DNA from 2 places in the Paenibacillus rhizoplanae genome. Region 2 is predicted to be linked to the other one. Evidence: riboswitches for the same ligand, from Rfam matches in the RefSeq annotation. Region 2 holds a riboswitch; the other holds the start of a gene.
The links. A riboswitch is a leader RNA that binds a small molecule or an ion and turns the genes downstream of it on or off. The one in region 2 is predicted to bind glycine.
Positions count from the first base shown of each region.

Region 1 (8,731 bases), on a different contig from region 2:
TAGAAATTTAAGGAGCCTGAATTTATGGATTTCACTACAATAATCGGCCTGCTGGCCGGGATTGCCGCTATGATCGGCGGATTTCTGTGGGAAGGCGGCAGCCTGTCCGGCTTACTACAACCCAACGCTGCCCTGATCGTGTTCGGCGGTACTCTTGCGGCGGTACTCATCAGCTTCCCGACGTCCAAGCTCCGCAGCATTCCGGCGGCGCTTGGCCTGGCTTTTGGCAGACAGCAAGATACCAGCCGGGAACAAGCCGAAGAACTGATTGCCATGGCTGCACTGACGCGGCGCGGCGGTGTTCTCGCCCTGGAGAAAAGAGCGGAGGATCACCCCGATCCCTTCACCCGTGAAGGCCTGTTTCTGATTGTCGACGGCAATGACCCGGATCAGGTCCGCCAGATCCTGGAGCTTGGGATGGATGCCAAGGAGCTGAAATATGAAGGCTATGCCAAAATATTTGAAGCCGCTGGCGGCTATGCACCGACCATGGGGATTATCGGCACCGTTATGGGGCTGATCCGGGTACTGAGCAATTTAACGGACCCTTCCAATCTGGGCGCGTCGATTGCTGTAGCTTTTACAGCAACGCTCTATGGCGTAGCCAGCGCCAATCTACTCTTTTTACCCATCGCTTCCAAAATCAAATCCCGCAGCCAAAGTGAGCTGGGCACCATGGAGATGCTGCTCGTAGGCATTCTGTCCCTGCAGAACGGGGATCACCCGCATCTGGTCCGGCAAAAGCTGGCCCCCTTCCTGGCAGACGCCCCTAAACGCAGCAGCACCAGTCCGGGGGACTCGCTATGAGACAAAGAAACCGCCGGCAGCGCCGCGCCGCCGCAGGCAAGGAGAGCCGGGACCGCTGGATGATTACCTACGCGGATCTGATCACGCTTCTGCTTATTTTCTTCGTGATTCTGTATGCTATGAGCAGCCTGGATTCGCAGAAATATGCCATTGTCAGCGGCTCCTTATCGGATACCTTCAAGAACGGAAGTAAAGTACTGGAGGGTGGAAGCGGCGTGCTGGAGGGCCATCCGGGAATCACAGGAACAGACGTTTCGAAGGGTCCTAATGAAGACGGCGGAACCGCTGGCGGTCCTTCTGCTACAGGCTCCGCGAATGCGGACGGGCTGAATGCAACCGGACAAACAGGAGATGGGGCTGGGCACCAGCCGTCAGCGCGTGAGCTTGCTTTTCGGGAACAGGAAGCGAAGCTGGCTGCGCTTATGGGGGTTATCACCCAATACGTGGAGGAGAATAACCTGGGTGAGCAGATTTTTGTTGCCGATAAGCCGCAGGGCATTGCCATCACGCTGAGTGACCGGTTCCTGTTCGATGCGGGTAAGGCTGAGTTGAAATCTCCTGCGTTCCCTGCACTGCGCCAGCTCTCCGGCCTGTTCCGCGGCATCGGCGCCACCATCAGCATCGAAGGCCACACCGACAATGTTCCCGTGACGCCAGGCTCGGTGTACAAAGATAACTGGGATCTATCCGGCGCCCGTGCGCTGTCCGTCCTGCGCTTTTTTCTGGACAAAGAGGGGCTGAGCCCCGATACCTTCCAGTACGCGGGTTATGCCGATACCCGGCCCGCCTACGATAATACAAGCGCCGAGGGAAAACAGCGGAACCGCCGGGTTGAACTCATTGTTCTGCGGCAGCTGCAGGAGGAAGAATAGCACGTAACCGCGAGCGGATCCGCTCAGATACCGGCAGGCGGCAGAAGCATATATCCATTTGCTAATATAAGGAGATAGACCGCTATGCAGGATACAAACGGAGCGGCGCCGGAGGCCGCAGGGTTTTTCAGGTTTTTGCGGCTGGCAGTTTCGCTGATCGTGATCATTATTGCCCAGGGGATGCTTACCCTCTTCGTCGGATTTTTTGCCGCCTTCATGCAGTTCTTCTCCTCCCGTTACTTCTGGGGAGACCTGGCCCGCGTCTATCCGCTGGACAAGCTGATTGCAATTGGCGCTGATTACCTTATTGCCGGAGCTCTCTTCGCCCTGGCTTGATTCGGGGTCTGGTGGATGCTCTACGGCTTGTCCGGGAATGGGCGTATCCGCTGTTTCCCCCTGCTTCTGCTGAGCGCGTATTCGACGTTTCTTCTCCTCTTTTTACAAGTCAATCCGGTCTATAACCCGGAAGCCATGATCCCCAGTTCTGCCGGGGAAGCGACATTTATCGTTTGTATGGGGATGTCGGCCGCCGTGCTTTTCCCGTTTTATTCAGCCGGAGTGTATTATTTCGTGCTCAAGCCCGCCACCCGTCCGCGAAAAAGATACCGTTTCCTGCTGCTGTGCTCTGTATTTTCCATTGCGGGTCTGGCTCTTCTGCCCCTGCTGTGGCAGCTGGCTCCGGGCCTTTATCCCGGTCTGCTTGGGTTTCCGGAATGATATACAGACGCAAAAAGACAGACCTCTCACATTAGTAACATCTAATGTAATAAAGAGAAGTCTGTCGTATTAATAGCCGTTTTTGCAAATACACTAACTTTTATTCCCCAACCAGTTCCTTGTACGCAGCCGCATCCAACAGACCGGTTACTGCCTCAGCGAACTCTACATCCAGCTCCAGCTCAAAAATCCAACCGTCTCCGTAAGGCTGATCATTGATCAGCTCCGGGCTGGCCTCCAGCGCATCGTTGATCTTGGTCACCTTACCGGAGACGGGTGAATATAGCTCTGATACCGTCTTCACGGACTCGATACTGCCCACGCTGTCACCAGCGGAGATCGCCGCGCCGACTTCCGGGAATTCTACAAACACGATATCGCCGAGCAGATGCTGCGCATGATCCGTAATCCCTACACGTACTACGCGTCCCTCGCCCTGCTGCGCCCACTCATGCTCTTCGCTGTATAGCAGGTTGTCCAGCACTTCACTCATTTCCAAGCCGCCTCTTTTCCGTAATTGGAGTTCTAAATTTAGTTATAGCCTAAGTTATCAGCTTGCCTAATGTCAATATAACTGACAGTAAAATTAAATTTGTCAACTTTTTGACGTTTTTTGATTGACAGGGCGAAGGGTTACCCGGTTTAATGGAGTCAGTAGAATAACATATGGTTTGCGAATGATGGCATAGGGAGAGACTGTCTCACAGGAAGACAGCGCCGAAGGAGTAAGCCCGGGATGGGTGAATCTCTCAGGCAAAAGGACCTTTGCCGGACGCATCTCTGGAGAGCATCCGGGTGCCTGCGCCGCAGGCTTCACGGATCACCAACGGGGAAACTTGCGCTGTACGGCAGGGTAACTCTCAGGTACCAAGGACAGAGCGAAAGTCCATTTATGCATACGTGCATAATGGCTTTCGCCTGTCCTTTTTCGTATGTAATCAGACCAAGGGAGTGACAAGATGGAGTCTTTGAGAAGAACGCCTTTTTATGACCTCTATGCCGCTTATGCGGAGTCCAGATGTATTGATTTCGGCGGCTGGGAGCTGCCGGTGCAGTTCACAGGCATTGTGAAGGAGCATGAAGCCGTCCGTGAACGGGCCGGACTGTTCGATGTCTCCCACATGGGGGAATTCATGGTTACCGGGAGCGGCGCTGAAGCCTTCCTCCAGAGAATGACCACCAATGATGTCACACGCCTGGAAGACGGCGCAGCGCAGTACACCCTGATGCTCTACCCAAGCGGCGGAGTGGTGGACGATCTGCTGGTATACCAGCTGGGCGAGGAGCGTTACATGCTTGTCGTCAATGCGTCCAACATCGACAAGGACTTTCAGTGGCTGCAGGAGCATCTCACCGCTGAGTTCAGCGGGGTCAATCTGAAGAACATTTCCGATGAGACTCTGCTGCTCGCCTTGCAGGGACCGCTGGCGGAGACGATTCTGGCCAAGGTCACGCAGGTGCCACTGACGGAGCTTAAGCCGTTCCACTTCATCGAACACGCGGAAGTCTGCGGCGTCACCGTCCTGCTCTCCCGTACCGGATATACCGGCGAAGACGGCTTCGAGCTGTATGCTCCCGCAGATACAGCAGCAGCACTCTGGAACGGTCTGCTGGCTGCGGGCGCTCCGCATGGCCTGACTCCTGCCGGACTCGGCGCACGCGATACGCTGCGCTTCGAGGCCAAGCTGCCGCTGTACGGCCAGGAGCTGTCAGCGGACATCACTCCCCTTGAAGCCGGTGTCCAGTTCTTCGTGAAGCTGGATGCAGGGGATTTCATCGGCCGCGATGCCCTGCTGAAGCAGAAGGAAGCCGGTCTGCCCCGGCGTCTTGTGGGCCTGGAGATGATCGACCGCGGCATTCCCCGCTCCCACTATCCCGTGTACGCGGACGGCGTGAAGATCGGTGAAGTAACGACTGGCACCCAGTCCCCGACCCTGAAGCGGAACCTCGGACTTGCTCTGCTGGACGCTGCCTATACGGAGCTTGGCACAGAGGTGTACGTGGAGATTCGCGGCAAGCAGCTCAAGGCTGCCGTCATCAAAGCCCCATTCTACAAAAGAAGCCAAGGAGTGAAGCCGCAATGAAGCACCGCTATCTGCCTATGACTGAGCAAGACCGCACAGAAATGATGGAAACCGTAGGTATCCAGTCCATCGATGAGCTGTTCGCCGATATTCCGCAGTCTGTCCGCTACCAGGGAACAATGCCGATGTCAGGCGCCTTGGACGAATACGCACTGCTTCGCCATATGAAGGGCCTGGCTCACAAGAATGCCGACTTCGATACCCACACCAGCTTCCTGGGCGCCGGACTGTACGACCACCACGTTCCGGTCGTCATCAACCATGTGATTTCCCGTTCAGAATTCTATACTGCCTACACTCCTTACCAGCCGGAGATCAGCCAGGGGGAGCTTCAGGCGATTTTTGAATTCCAATCCTATATCTGTGAGCTGACCGGCATGAAGGTTGCCAATGCCAGTATGTATGACGGCGCAACCGCCTTCTCCGAAGCGGCTGTGCTGGCCGCAGGCGCCACCAAACGCAAGAAACTGATTGTCTCCCGTACAGTTCACCCGGAAGCGCGTCAGGTGCTGCGTACCTCCGCCAACGCCTGGGGTCTGCAAATTGTAGAGATTGACTATGCTGACGGGGTAACGGATCTCGCCAAGCTGGCCGAAGCCATCGACAGCGATACCGCTGCCGTTCTGGTTCAGTCCCCCAACTTCTTCGGCGGGATTGAGGATCTGCGCGGGATCGAACCGCTGATCCATGCGGTTAAGGGACTGCTTGTCGTCAGCGCGAATCCCATTGCACTTGGCGTATTGGAGTCTCCCGGACGGCTTGGCGCAGACATCGTTGTCGGCGACGCGCAGCCGCTGGGAATTGCCGCTTCGCTCGGCGGTCCGACCTGCGGATTCTTCGCCGTTGCCGAGCCGCTCATGCGCCGGATGCCGGGCCGGATCGTCGGCCAGACGGTTGACCGGAATGGCAAGCGCGGCTTCGTGCTGACGCTGCAAGCCCGCGAACAGCATATCCGCCGTGAGAAGGCGACCTCGAATATCTGCTCCAATCAGGCGCTCTTGGCGCTGTGCGCTTCCGTCTACTTGTCCGTGATGGGCAAGGAGGGCATGCGCGAGGTTGGTGAGTTGAACATCCGCAAGAGCCACTATGCCGCTGGGCGGCTGGCTGAAATCACTGGCGCAGAGCGCGTCTTCACTGCCCCGTTCTTCAATGAATTCGTCCTGAAGCTCCCGGAGGGCAGCAGTGTGAGTGCGGTTAACTCCAAGCTGCTGAAGGAAGGCTATCTGGGCGGTTATGACTTAAGCCGGGATTATCCCGAGCTGGCCGGACATATGCTGGTTGCCGTAACGGAGAAACGAAGCAAGACCGAAATTGACGAATTCGCAAGCGCACTGGAGGGCTGTGTATGAAACCGGAACAAAGTCTGATTTTTGAATTAAGCCGTCCAGGCCGCTCTGCCTACTCCCTGCCTCTGTGTGATGTGCCGCAGGACGAGGGGCTTGACTCACTCATTCCTGAAGGGCTGCTGCGCAGTGAGCCGGTAGTACTGCCGGAGGTATCCGAGGTGGATGTGATCCGCCACTATACCGCCCTGTCCCGCCGCAACTTCGGAGTTGATAACGGCTTCTATCCGCTCGGCTCCTGCACGATGAAATACAATCCCAAGATCAACGAGGATGTCGCCCGCTTCCCGGGACTCTCCAAGATCCACCCGTATCAGCCGGAAGAGAGCATCCAGGGTGCGCTTGAACTGATGTACACGCTGCAAAAGGATCTCGCCGCCCTGACCGGCATGGATGCCGTATCCCTGCAGCCCGCTGCCGGCGCCCACGGCGAGTGGACCGGCCTGATGATGATCCGCGCCTACCATGAGAGCCGCGGCGAAGTCCGCTCCAAGGTAATCGTGCCCGATTCCTCGCACGGCACCAACCCGGCCAGTGCCGCCGCAGCCGGTCTCGACACCGTGACCATCCCCTCCAATGACAAGGGAATGGTGGACCTCGAAGCACTGAAGGCCGCTGTCGGCAGCGACACCGCCGCGCTGATGCTGACGAACCCGAGTACCCTCGGACTCTTCGAGACGCAGATCGTCGAGATCGCCGCGATTGTCCATGAAGCGGGCGGCCTGCTCTATTATGACGGAGCGAACTCCAACGCGATTATGGGCATCACCCGCCCGGGCGATATGGGCTTCGATGTGGTGCATCTCAATCTGCACAAGACGATGAGTACGCCGCATGGCGGCGGAGGTCCGGGAGCCGGACCAGTCGGTGTAAAGGCGAAGCTGATCCCGTTCCTGCCGCAGCCTACTGTGGCACAGAACGAAGACGGCAGCTTCACGCTGGACTGCGGCGGGCCGGAATCGATCGGCCGCGTCAAAGCCTTTTACGGCAACTTCGGGATTCTCGTCCGTGCTTATGCGTATATACGCACCTACGGTCCTGACGGTCTGCGTGAAGTCTCCGAGAACGCTGTGCTGAACGCCAACTATATGATGCACCGGCTGGCTCCTTACTTCGAGATTCCCTTCCCGGGCATCTGCAAGCATGAATTCGTCATGTCCGGTAAGAACCTTAAGCAATACGGTGTACGTACCCTTGATGTAGCCAAACGACTGCTCGACTTCGGCTATCATCCGCCAACCGTCTACTTCCCGCTGACGGTAGAGGAATGTATGATGATTGAACCGACCGAGACCGAGAGCAAAGAGACGCTCGATGGCTTCATTGAGACGATGATCCGAATCGTTAAGGAAGCCGAGGAGACGCCGGAGATTGTCATTAACGCACCGCATACGACTGAAATCAGCCGCCTGGATGAGACACAGGCCGCGCGTAAGCCGGTACTGAACTGCTCCTGCGGTTAACTTTTGCCAGAGAAGCCAGGCTTCTACGTCACACAAGTGGAAACGGCTTTGCCGTCCTTTTAAAGGACGGTACCGTTTCGGCGAGAACTAGAAGGATAATTTGTAGCGTGTAACATATAGATTCTTATATTTTCAAATAGCCGGGTCAGGGATACATTCGTATCGCTGCCCGGCTATTTTGTATGTACCCGGAAGCGGATTCTCCCGGCTAAGGCGTAAGGCGCTTCACGAACTGGAAACGGTCGTTCACCCGCATTTTACTATAGATACTCTTCAGCATATTGCGCACGGTGCCTTCACTGATGCCCAGATCGCTCCCGATGTGCAGCGCGCTCTTCTCCATCAGCCACAGCCTCGCTACCTCCTGTTCCCGCGCAGTCAGTTTATATTCCTGCAACGTGGCCTCAAGCCGGTACTGCTGCATCTCCGGGTTCTTCTCCATCCACTTCTCCATGATATTCTCGGCAATCTGCTGCACGAAGGGAATGGCGAATTCAATAGGCTCTCCTCTATTAAAAGAAATATCAACATACCCGTAAACGTTATCATCATACTGCAGCGGAGCACATACACAGTTCCAGTCCCGGAAGGTCTGATCCGTATGCTCCGTTCCCCGCACCACCCCGATGCAGTTCATCTCCATCGCCAGCGATACGGCATTCATTCCCGCCTGTTGCCTGCTTAAGCTAACCCCCGGACGCAGCTCCGCCTGCTCCATCTCCGCCTGCGTATCCGAAGAAGAATAGACCAGCTCCAGAATGGTCCCCGCCTTGTCCGTCAGGAATACCACATATGGAATGGAGAGCAGCTGGCTTAATTTGTTCATTTCACTGCGTATCGAAGAAATCATAGCCCGATGATAGATATGCTCCCTGGATTCTTCGGAAGAACCCGCCACGGACATTCCGCTCTGGACATCAACTTGAGGTGCATCGAGCGGCCGGAAGGCTTCAAGCTCGCTTGCTTCTAAATCCCCAGGCATACTCCATGCTCTTGATTGATTAAAGATTCTCACAAACGATCCCTCCATATTTACCAATTCCTACATCATCAATTTTAAAAGAAAGCATTATAACATACAATTACGGAATAATGAACATTCAGTATTGGATCTGTAAATCTCCGCGTTAGCGCTGTAAAATGTAGAAATCTGTTCATCTTATATTTCTACAAAAAACCAGGAGGTTCGACATGCTTCGCATCGGCTATTTATCGTCTGCCCTCAATCTGGCTACCGCCATGGTATCCTTCCTGCGCTTCGGCAGTAATAATGCCCTGTTCATCATGGCCAGCTATACCCTCTTAACCCTTGCGGGATACCGGCTGCTGCAGAATAAAAGGACGCTGCATCTGATCCCGCTGCTCACCTTCAGCTGTTCATTCCTCTTATACAACGTGACCTATGTATTGTTGAAGCAGATTAACCTCGTAGACCTGTATGCTGT
Region 1 is NZ_JBHUKY010000031.1:81,184-89,914, forward strand. Features, by position in the region: gene ACFSX3_RS17815 (flagellar motor protein) at 25-807, shown strand; gene ACFSX3_RS17820 (flagellar motor protein MotB) at 804-1,679, shown strand; gene ACFSX3_RS17825 (hypothetical protein) at 1,764-2,015, shown strand; gene ACFSX3_RS17830 (hypothetical protein) at 2,031-2,396, shown strand; gene gcvH (glycine cleavage system protein GcvH) at 2,497-2,889, opposite strand; glycine riboswitch at 3,074-3,171, shown strand; gene gcvT (glycine cleavage system aminomethyltransferase GcvT) at 3,356-4,480, shown strand; gene gcvPA (aminomethyl-transferring glycine dehydrogenase subunit GcvPA) at 4,477-5,829, shown strand; gene gcvPB (aminomethyl-transferring glycine dehydrogenase subunit GcvPB) at 5,826-7,286, shown strand; gene ACFSX3_RS17855 (LuxR C-terminal-related transcriptional regulator) at 7,495-8,268, opposite strand; gene ACFSX3_RS17860 (hypothetical protein) at 8,478-8,731, shown strand, end outside.
Region 1: linked by a shared signal. The riboswitch ahead of gcvT (glycine cleavage system aminomethyltransferase GcvT) and the one ahead of ACFSX3_RS08855 (amino acid permease) in region 2 are both predicted to bind glycine.

Region 2 (8,731 bases):
ATGCTTCAGCTCGGCCTGCTGCACCTTCATCTGCTCCTCATACACATCAATCTTGAGATTGCCGATCTGCTCGGCCATCTGGTTGAATTGCATTGTAATGATCTGGAACTCCCTGCTGTTGCCGTCCTTCAGCCGGTATTCCAGCTGTCCCTTCCCCAGGATGCGCATCCCGCTGGTCAATTGCTGGATAGGCTTGAACACCAGTCTGCTGAGCAGAGCCAGCAGGATAACCATTACGAGGATAATGGCGAAGGGAATCACCTTGATGATCCGCTGGAAGATCGGTAGCTCGTCGAGAATCGACTTCTCATCCAGCAGGAAAAAGACATTCAGATTGGAATACTGCGAAGGCTTGTCAATCAGCAGATACGAATTGCCGTTACTCAGGCGAATCGAGGCATCCGCACGAGGGTTAGGCTGAGTAAGCTGGCTGCGGATGAGCGCAAGATCTTCACTGGCGAACTGGCCCCAGAGTAATTTACCGTCATTATCGATCACGCCGACCTGTCCGCTTCCTCCGGTAGACTCCAGCTGGGTCAGGGGCTGGGCCAGGGAATCAATGCTGACCAGTACCCCCATGAGAAGCCGTCCGCTCTTGTCCGGCAGCACCTTGAATAGCACCGGCTCTCCGCCGAGGGTCACAGTCTCCCACTTCAGGGAGGCCTGAAGATTAGGGGCCTTGAGGTGTGAAGACAGCCCGGAGGTAATGACCTCCTTCTCCTGGTAATACTCTCTCTGGCTGCTTAGGAAGAGCTCATCCCGTTCCTGATGGTAGACGAACACACTGCGGATAATGGTGTAGTAGCTGACATCGCTGTACCACTGGTCCATCAGTTTGCGGATGGACAGATAATAATTGACGCTGTCGGGCCCGCTGTCCGAATAGAGCTCCAGCAGCATGTTCTCATTGGCGGTGCGCAGCAGATAATGGCTGGTCTGCTCCAGCAGCTCATCGAGTGTACCTAAGTGCAGGGTCAACGTGTCCGAGGCAGACTTCGCCACCTTCTCCCGGACAATGTTGGTCGAATAGAGATTGGTGTAGGAGAGAAAGAGGAACAGCGGCGTGACCAGCAGCAAGACAAGGGCACTCACTTTGAATCGCAATGATAGTTTCACAGTCTTCCCCCTTATCCTTAGGTACATTCAGCCTGAGCGGCAGGAAAGGGGAAGGACGGCATCCGTCCTTCCCCTTAGCTTAAAATATAAGAATTTGTATGTTCCACAACACAACTTATCCTTATATTTCTCGCTGAAACGGGTGCCGTCCTTAAAAGGACGGCATAGTCGTTTCCACTTGTTTGTTTAGGATTGTTTGGCTTTCCACGCATCATATTGCTTCTGAACCTCGGCACGGATATCCTCAATGCCGTTAGCCTTCAGCTTATTATTGTATTCCGTCAGCACCTTGTCTACTCCCAGGCTGCCCGTTTCCAGCAGCGGGCGGAATTCCTTGATAATATTGCTGACCACAGAGACCTGTGTTTTGACAGCGTCGGTATTGAAGTTGAAGCCGAAGGACTTCACCTTATGGGCGCTCTCGTTATAAGCCTTGAACTTCTCCCACTTGTCGGCACTTTCGCCTTCCCACAGATAGGTCAGGCTCTGGTTACCGAACATCCATTCAATTCCAGGTGCCCAACCTGTATCGGCGCGTGTAGCAATGCCGTCAGGCAGCTTGATGAAGTTGTCCTTGCCTTCTACCTTGACATACTGCTTGCCTTCCACACCGAAATCAATCAGATTGACCAGAACCGGGTCGGTGTGCAGCAGGTTCAGCAGCATCATGGTCCGCTCGGGATCAATCGAGGTGCGTCCGATGGCCATCATGGAGTTGCTGACGCTGGCTGTACTGATCTCGGGTTCATTCCCCTTCAGCTTCACCAGCTCAATGCCGGTGGCAATGGAATCTTCCTTGTCGGAATCCGGTTTGTCTGAGCCGAATTTCATCCAGGTCTTGCCTGCCTTGAAAGCGTCTTCAGTGCTGGTTTTGGTCGTTGCAGCATCTTTATTGATGTAGCCTTTGCTGAACCAGTCGCCGTAGAGCTTCATCCGGTAGATTGCGGTGTCGGACTCCATCGAGCTGATCACCATCTTATCGGTCTTGGTATCAAGGACGATCCCGGCAGGAGCGCCGGCCACCAGCTCATAACGGAAGTTCTCTTTCATGCTCTCTTTGGTCTTGTCGAAGTAGCCCAGGGTATCCGAGCCGCTGCCGGAGAGCCAGATGGGCGCGATGGCCGGTTCCTTCTCCTTGATCGTCTGCAGCCATGGCTCCAGATCCTCCAGCGTCTCAATCGAGTTCACATCGAATCCGTATTTATCCACCAGATCCTTGCGGAACATAATAGTATGGCTCTCGCCGATTTCTTTATTGGTAGGAATCGCATAGATTTTGCCGTCTACGGTTCCGCCGTCAAGGAAGCGGGGGTCAAGGGTATCCTTGATGCCTTGTCCATATTTGGCTAACAGATCATCCAGCGGAAGGAACGCGCCCTTGGCTACGTTATTGGCGAAGTCGGCCCAGTTGGGGGCGAAGGTCAGATCGACCTGTTCACCGGATTGATAGGCCAGTGCCATCTTCTCGGCCCATGAGGACCAAGGGAGTCCCTGGAAGTCAATCTCGGCGTTGATTTTCTCTTTGAGATACTTATTGATCTCATCTACAACTGCCTTGGTATCATTCTGCGGGAAATTCCCGACCGTGTAAACTTTCAGCTTCCGGAACGTTGAGGTGTCAGGATTCGTGCTGCCTTCCGTGCCTGCTGTTGTAGCTGCTGCTGTCGATTCTGCCTTGGACGGGGCGGATGCACCTGAATTGCCCCCGCCGCATCCGGTAATGCCCAGTATCACGGCAGTCAGAGCGGCAAGCACCGTGCCCGAGCTTCTTGTTGTTCTCATTTGTATGAACCTCCTCGAATGATAATTAGATCATATATTCTAACCGGCATTTACGCCAGAGTCAGACCGCTTAACCTTTAATTGACCCTATAGTAAGGCCCTTGGTGAAGTACTTCTGGAAGAACGGATAGATGAATAGAATCGGACCAATCGACAGCACGACCATAGCCATCCGCAGACTTTCGGTCGGAACGGATTCTTGTACCATCAGGGCGACACCGCTGCCTGCAAGCTGGGTTTTGAAGAATTCCGCCTGGCGGATCATCTGAATCATGACGTATTGCAAGGAGAATTTGTCGGTGTCATTAATGAATAGCATGGAGTTGAACCAGTCATTCCAATACATCAGTGTAGTGAACAGACCGATTGTAGCCAGAACAGGCAGGGAGATCGGAAGCACAAGCTGGAAGAATATCCGCCATTCCGAGGCCCCGTCAAGCTTGCCGGATTCAATCATCTCCTCCGGGATCGTCTGCTGGAAGAAGGTGCGGGTAATGAAGATATAGAAGGCATTGGACAGGCCGGGCAGAATCAGTGCAACCAGCGAGTCCTTCAGATCGAGATAGTTCACGTACAGCAGATAGAAGGGGACAAGCCCTCCCGAGAACAGCATGGTGATCAGCAGGTAGAAATTGAATGTCTTTTTAAAAGGAAAATCCTTCCGGTAAAGCGGGTACGCATATAGCGCAATCAGCAGCACGGCCAGAACAGTCCCGATAAGGGTAACGGTCAGGCTGACGCCATACGCTTTAACTAGTGTCTCCGAATGCTTGAACAGATATTGATACGCGGATGCGTCGATATGATCGGGCCAGAATTTGTATCCCTGCAGCGTCAATGTCTTCTCGTTTGTTAAGGAGATGGCAACAATGAGCAGGATCGGCAGGATACACGCCAGGCTGAAGGCGATGAAGAACACATGAAGTATAATCTGGGCGGTGGTAGAGCCCTTGGCGTAAGCGCTGGTTCGGGATGCAGTAGTCATTAGAATCCTCCGTTTCTAGAAAAGAGCCGTATCGCGGTTCAGCTTGCGGGCCAGAGCGTTCGCGCCTATGACCAGGAAGAAGCCGACGATGGACTGGTAGAAGTTCGCCGCTGAGGACATCCCCAGGTCGTTGAGCTGGATCAGGCCCCGGTAGACATAGGTGTCGATGACGTCCGTAGTCGAGCGCAGCGCACCGGAGTCCAGGGTCACATGGTAGAACAGCCCGAAGTCAGAGCGGAAGATGCCGCCCATATTAAGAATCGTGAGAATCACCATGATCGGCGTAAGCAGCGGCAGGGTAATCTTGGTGATCTGCTTCCATTTGCTGGCCCCGTCCATCACCGCAGCCTCATACAATTCTTCGCTGATGCCGGTGATGGCTGCAAGGTAGATGACACTGCCGATCCCGATAGAATGCCACATCTTGGTGATCCACAGAATGTAAGGCCATGCGTTAGGATGCATATAAGCGTTCACCGAGGAGTAGCCGAACATTGGCAGAATATGCTTGACCAGGAAGCCGTACTCCGGGTGCAGGAAGGCATAGACGATGAAGCTGACCACGACCATGGACAGGAAGTTCGGCATAATCATCACGGTCTGGAAGAACTTCGAAGCCAGCTTGCCCCGCACCTCATTGATTGCAATGGCCAGCGAGACGGAGAGAATGAGGCCTGAGATAATGAAGACCACATTATAGCCAACGGTGTTAATGGTTACCCGCAGAGCATCGGAGGTGGCGAAGAGGAAACGGAAGTTATCCAGCCCGGCCCAAGGACTGCCCATAATGCCGTCAATGTAGTTAATGTTCTTGAAGGCGATGAATAATCCGAACATCGGAATATAGCAGTTGATGAAAAAGATAATCGATGTGGGCAGCAGCATCAGCAGCAGCACCCGGTATCGCACGATATTGTGCAGCAGACGGCCGAAACGGCTCTGGGGCGGTGTCGCTAGCTTGGTCTTCATAGCTTGTGGTGCAGGATTTGCCATAAGTTCTAACCTCACTCTACTTGTTCTGGATGAATTTATTATAGTAGAGCGGAGGAACGGAATTCTCTCTTGCAAATGACCCTGTTTATTCAAAAATGACTTCATTGGGCAAAACTCCTGCTAAGCATTGAGACTTTTTTCACAGATGATTGCTCACATTGCAAGTAGTATGTTAGAATATCGGAATGCATTAACGCATCACCAATTTAATACAGTACAAGAGCTATGATTGCTATGGATCACACTATAGCAGGAGCAGCTTCTGGAGAGACTGCGGGGAACCGCAGCGCCGAAGGGTTCACAATCTCAGGCAGAAGGACAGAAGAGTACCGGATTTGTTTTTGCCGTGCGGATTAGCCGCCGCTGCAGAAGCTTATTTGGAACTTCTTATGAACCGGGAGATTGGATGATATCCAGTCTCCTTTTTGCGTATTTTCAGCGTTGAATTCATTAAGGGGGAAACAGTATGGCACAGACAGAGTTAAAGAGAGAGCTGGCGAACCGGCATGTCCAGCTTATCGCCATCGGAGGTACGATCGGCACAGGATTATTCCTGGGCTCAGGCAAGGCGATTCAGCAGGCCGGGCCTTCCATTATGCTCACGTATCTGATCGTGGGGATTGCCGTGTTTTTTGTGATGCGGGCGCTGGGGGAGCTGCTGCTCTCGAAGGCGGGGTATCAATCTTTTACAGACATTGCTGAGGATTACTTGGGGCCGCGTGCGGCGTACATTACGGGCTGGACCTATTGGTTCTGCTGGATTATGACGGCGATGGCCGATGTGATTGCAGTGGGCGTCTATGTGCAGTACTGGTTCGATATTCCGCAGTGGGTGCCGGCCGTGATCTGCCTGATCATTCTGCTTGGGCTCAATCTGCTCACGGTCAAAAGCTTCGGCGAACTCGAATTCTGGTTTGCTCTGATCAAGGTGGTTACGATTTTGGCCCTGATCGGCCTGGGCATTGTCCTGCTGGTGACCCAGTTCAAGACGGATGCAGGCTCAGTGTCGGTCCGCAATCTCTGGGAGCACGGGGGCGTGTTCCCGAACGGGGTGAAGGGCTTCTTATTTTCCTTCCAGATGGTGGTGTTCGCTTATGTCGGCGTGGAATTGGTGGGGGTATCGGCAGCGGAGACGGCTAATCCGGAGAAAAACATCCCGTCCGCGATCAACAAAATTCCGCTGCGGATTCTGTTCTTCTATGTAGGCGCGCTCTTCGTGCTGCTGTGCATTAACCCCTGGACCCAGCTTAGCGCGGCGGAAAGTCCGTTCGTGAGAACCTTCAGTCTGGTCGGGATTCCGGTTGCTGCGGGGATTATCAATTTCGTGGTCTTAACCTCGGCGGCCTCCGCCTGCAACAGCGGGATGTTCTCGACCAGCCGGATTCTCTACAATCTGAGCAGACGGAATCAGGCCTCCCCTCAGCTCGGCAAGCTGAACCGGAATCATGTACCTGCGAATTCCCTATTCATTTCTACTATAGTGATCTCTGCCGGGGCACTGCTCAGCAAGCTCATTCCGGGTCAGGCCTTCGGCATTGTGACTACGATCAGCGCCATTTGCTTCATCTGGGTCTGGGGTGTTGTGCTGGTCTGCCATATCAAGTACAAAAGGAACCGCCCGGACTTACATGCCACTTCCAAATTCAAAGCGCCATTCACCCCGGTGATGAACTATGCCGTCCTGACGCTGTTTGCTGCCATTCTTGTGATCATGCTCTTTGCCGATGAGACCCGTCCGGCGCTGCTGTTCACTCCGCTCTGGTTCATTCTGCTGTTCGTTCTGTACTCCATCAGAAGCCGTAAGGAGAAAAGTGATCAGGAAATCAGTATAATCAATACATAAACTGATTTCAGAATGAAGAGGGTGCAGCCGCCGCATGAACAAGACAGACCGCATGTTAGCCATCGTACTGGAGCTGCAGCGCAAAGGGGTCGTACGGGCAGAGGATCTGGCGTCCGTCTTCGAGACTAGCGTAAGAACCATCTACCGCGATATCCAAGCGCTTAGTGAAGCTGGAGTGCCGGTGGTAGGAGCTACAGGTCAGGGATATTCGCTGGTAAAAGGGTATTTCCTGCCCCCGGTCAGCTTCACAGCGGAGGAGGCAGTGACCCTGCTGATCGGAACGGATTTCGTGGAGCAGCGGTTCGATACGGAGTATGGTAACCGGGCCTCTGCAGCAGGCAGGAAGATTGAAGCGATTCTGCCGGATGATGTCAAGGAGAATGCCGCCCGGCTCCGCCAGAGCATCCTGCTGCTGAGTACCAGTAAAGATAAGCTGCAAGGACAGGAGAAGGAGTACATGGAGCAGATCCGCCGCGCGATTCTGGAGCAGCGGAAGATCAGCTTCGGGTATACGAAGGGCAGACAGGAAGCTGACGGAAGTCACCGGAGTGTCCGAACGGCCTCGCCGTATGGACTAGTCCTGAACAGAGGCGCCTGGACCCTGGTCGCCTGGTGCGGACTGCGGCAGGAGATCCGTCATTTCCGGTTATCCAGAATGAGCGGGCTTACCGTTCTGGATGACAGGTTTCAGGCGCCTGCGGATTTCGATCTGCATGAGTACCAGCCGGAGGATGACCGCCATGTACGCGTGCGCATTTTGGTTCAGCCGGAGATCGCGGGCAAGGCGGCTGAATCGGGTAACTTTTATCTGGAGGCAGTGGAGGACCAGGCTGACGGCAGACTTATGACCTTTCGCGTGCGCCAGCCCGAGGACCTGCTGCAATGGGTGCTTGGCTGGGGAGCAGGGGCGGTTGTCCTGGAGCCGGAAGCCTTGCGGAAGCTTGTGCGGGCGGAAGCGGCGGGAATGATGGAACGCTACTGACATAACGTAGTGATCGAGATGTACACAGCCGTCATCTGCTACAGATGGACCGTTTGAAGAATCCATGGTGAGGAGTTACCAACATGAAGCACCGGTTACGCCAATATATGACCCGCCTGACCACTCTCAGTGAAGCGGAGCAGCAGGCCATACTGGATGAGATTCTGGTGGAGGAATACAGCAAGGGAACCATTCTGCTCAGGCAGGGGGAGGTTCCCGGGAAGTGCTATTTCGTGTTACAAGGCTGCGTGCGGCAGCATAGCGTGGACATTACAGGCCGCGACATCACCTCTAACTTCTATACAGAGGAGCAGGCCATCGCGATCTTCAATGCGCATAAGGAGGATGCCTCTTCGGAATACAGCCTGACCTGTCTGGAGGACTGCGTACTGGTTGTCGGCGCGCTGAATACGGAGCAGGCCATGTACGCCAAGCATACGCAGCTGGAGGGGATGACCCGCCGGATGATCGAGGAGAACTTCGGTCAGATGCAGGAGGCATTCGCTGCTTTTGTGGCCGCTTCCCCCGAAGACCGTCTGAAGACACTGATGCAGACAAGACCCGGATTGATCAGCCGCGTCCCCCAGCATCAGCTGGCCAGCTATCTCGGCATGACCCCGGAGTCCCTAAGCCGGATTAAGAAGCGGCTGCAGCGTGAACGCGCGGAGCCGGAATTCTGAACAGCAGCCATATCCCGAGTCCCAGCTCCCCGGCGGTCATCGGCAGTATAAATATCCACTTCACCATCTGGATGAACCCCGTATATTCTGGCACGAGTAAGCTGCACAGATGCAATGCCATATAACCGAAGCCTGCCAGCAGCAGCAATACACTGAGGGGCTTCGGAATATTCTCCGCCCGAACCGCAAGTAATCCTACCACGAGCAGATGCCCGCCGAATAGAATCAGCCCCGCCGACCATACCGCCTCGAATCCCTGAAGAGCAAGCATAACCTCCCCCTGTAATTGTCCTATGGTGAAGCCGGAGAGTTCCGGTGCACTTCCTCCTGTAAGCAGGGAAACCACGATC
Region 2 is NZ_JBHUKY010000019.1:244,772-253,502, forward strand. Features, by position in the region: gene ACFSX3_RS08835 (sensor histidine kinase) at 1-1,116, opposite strand, end outside; gene ACFSX3_RS08840 (ABC transporter substrate-binding protein) at 1,303-2,898, opposite strand; gene ACFSX3_RS08845 (carbohydrate ABC transporter permease) at 2,969-3,883, opposite strand; gene ACFSX3_RS08850 (ABC transporter permease) at 3,899-4,876, opposite strand; glycine riboswitch at 5,129-5,208, shown strand; gene ACFSX3_RS08855 (amino acid permease) at 5,343-6,719, shown strand; gene ACFSX3_RS08860 (helix-turn-helix transcriptional regulator) at 6,754-7,701, shown strand; gene ACFSX3_RS08865 (Crp/Fnr family transcriptional regulator) at 7,785-8,381, shown strand; gene ACFSX3_RS08870 (DUF4386 domain-containing protein) at 8,338-8,731, opposite strand, start outside.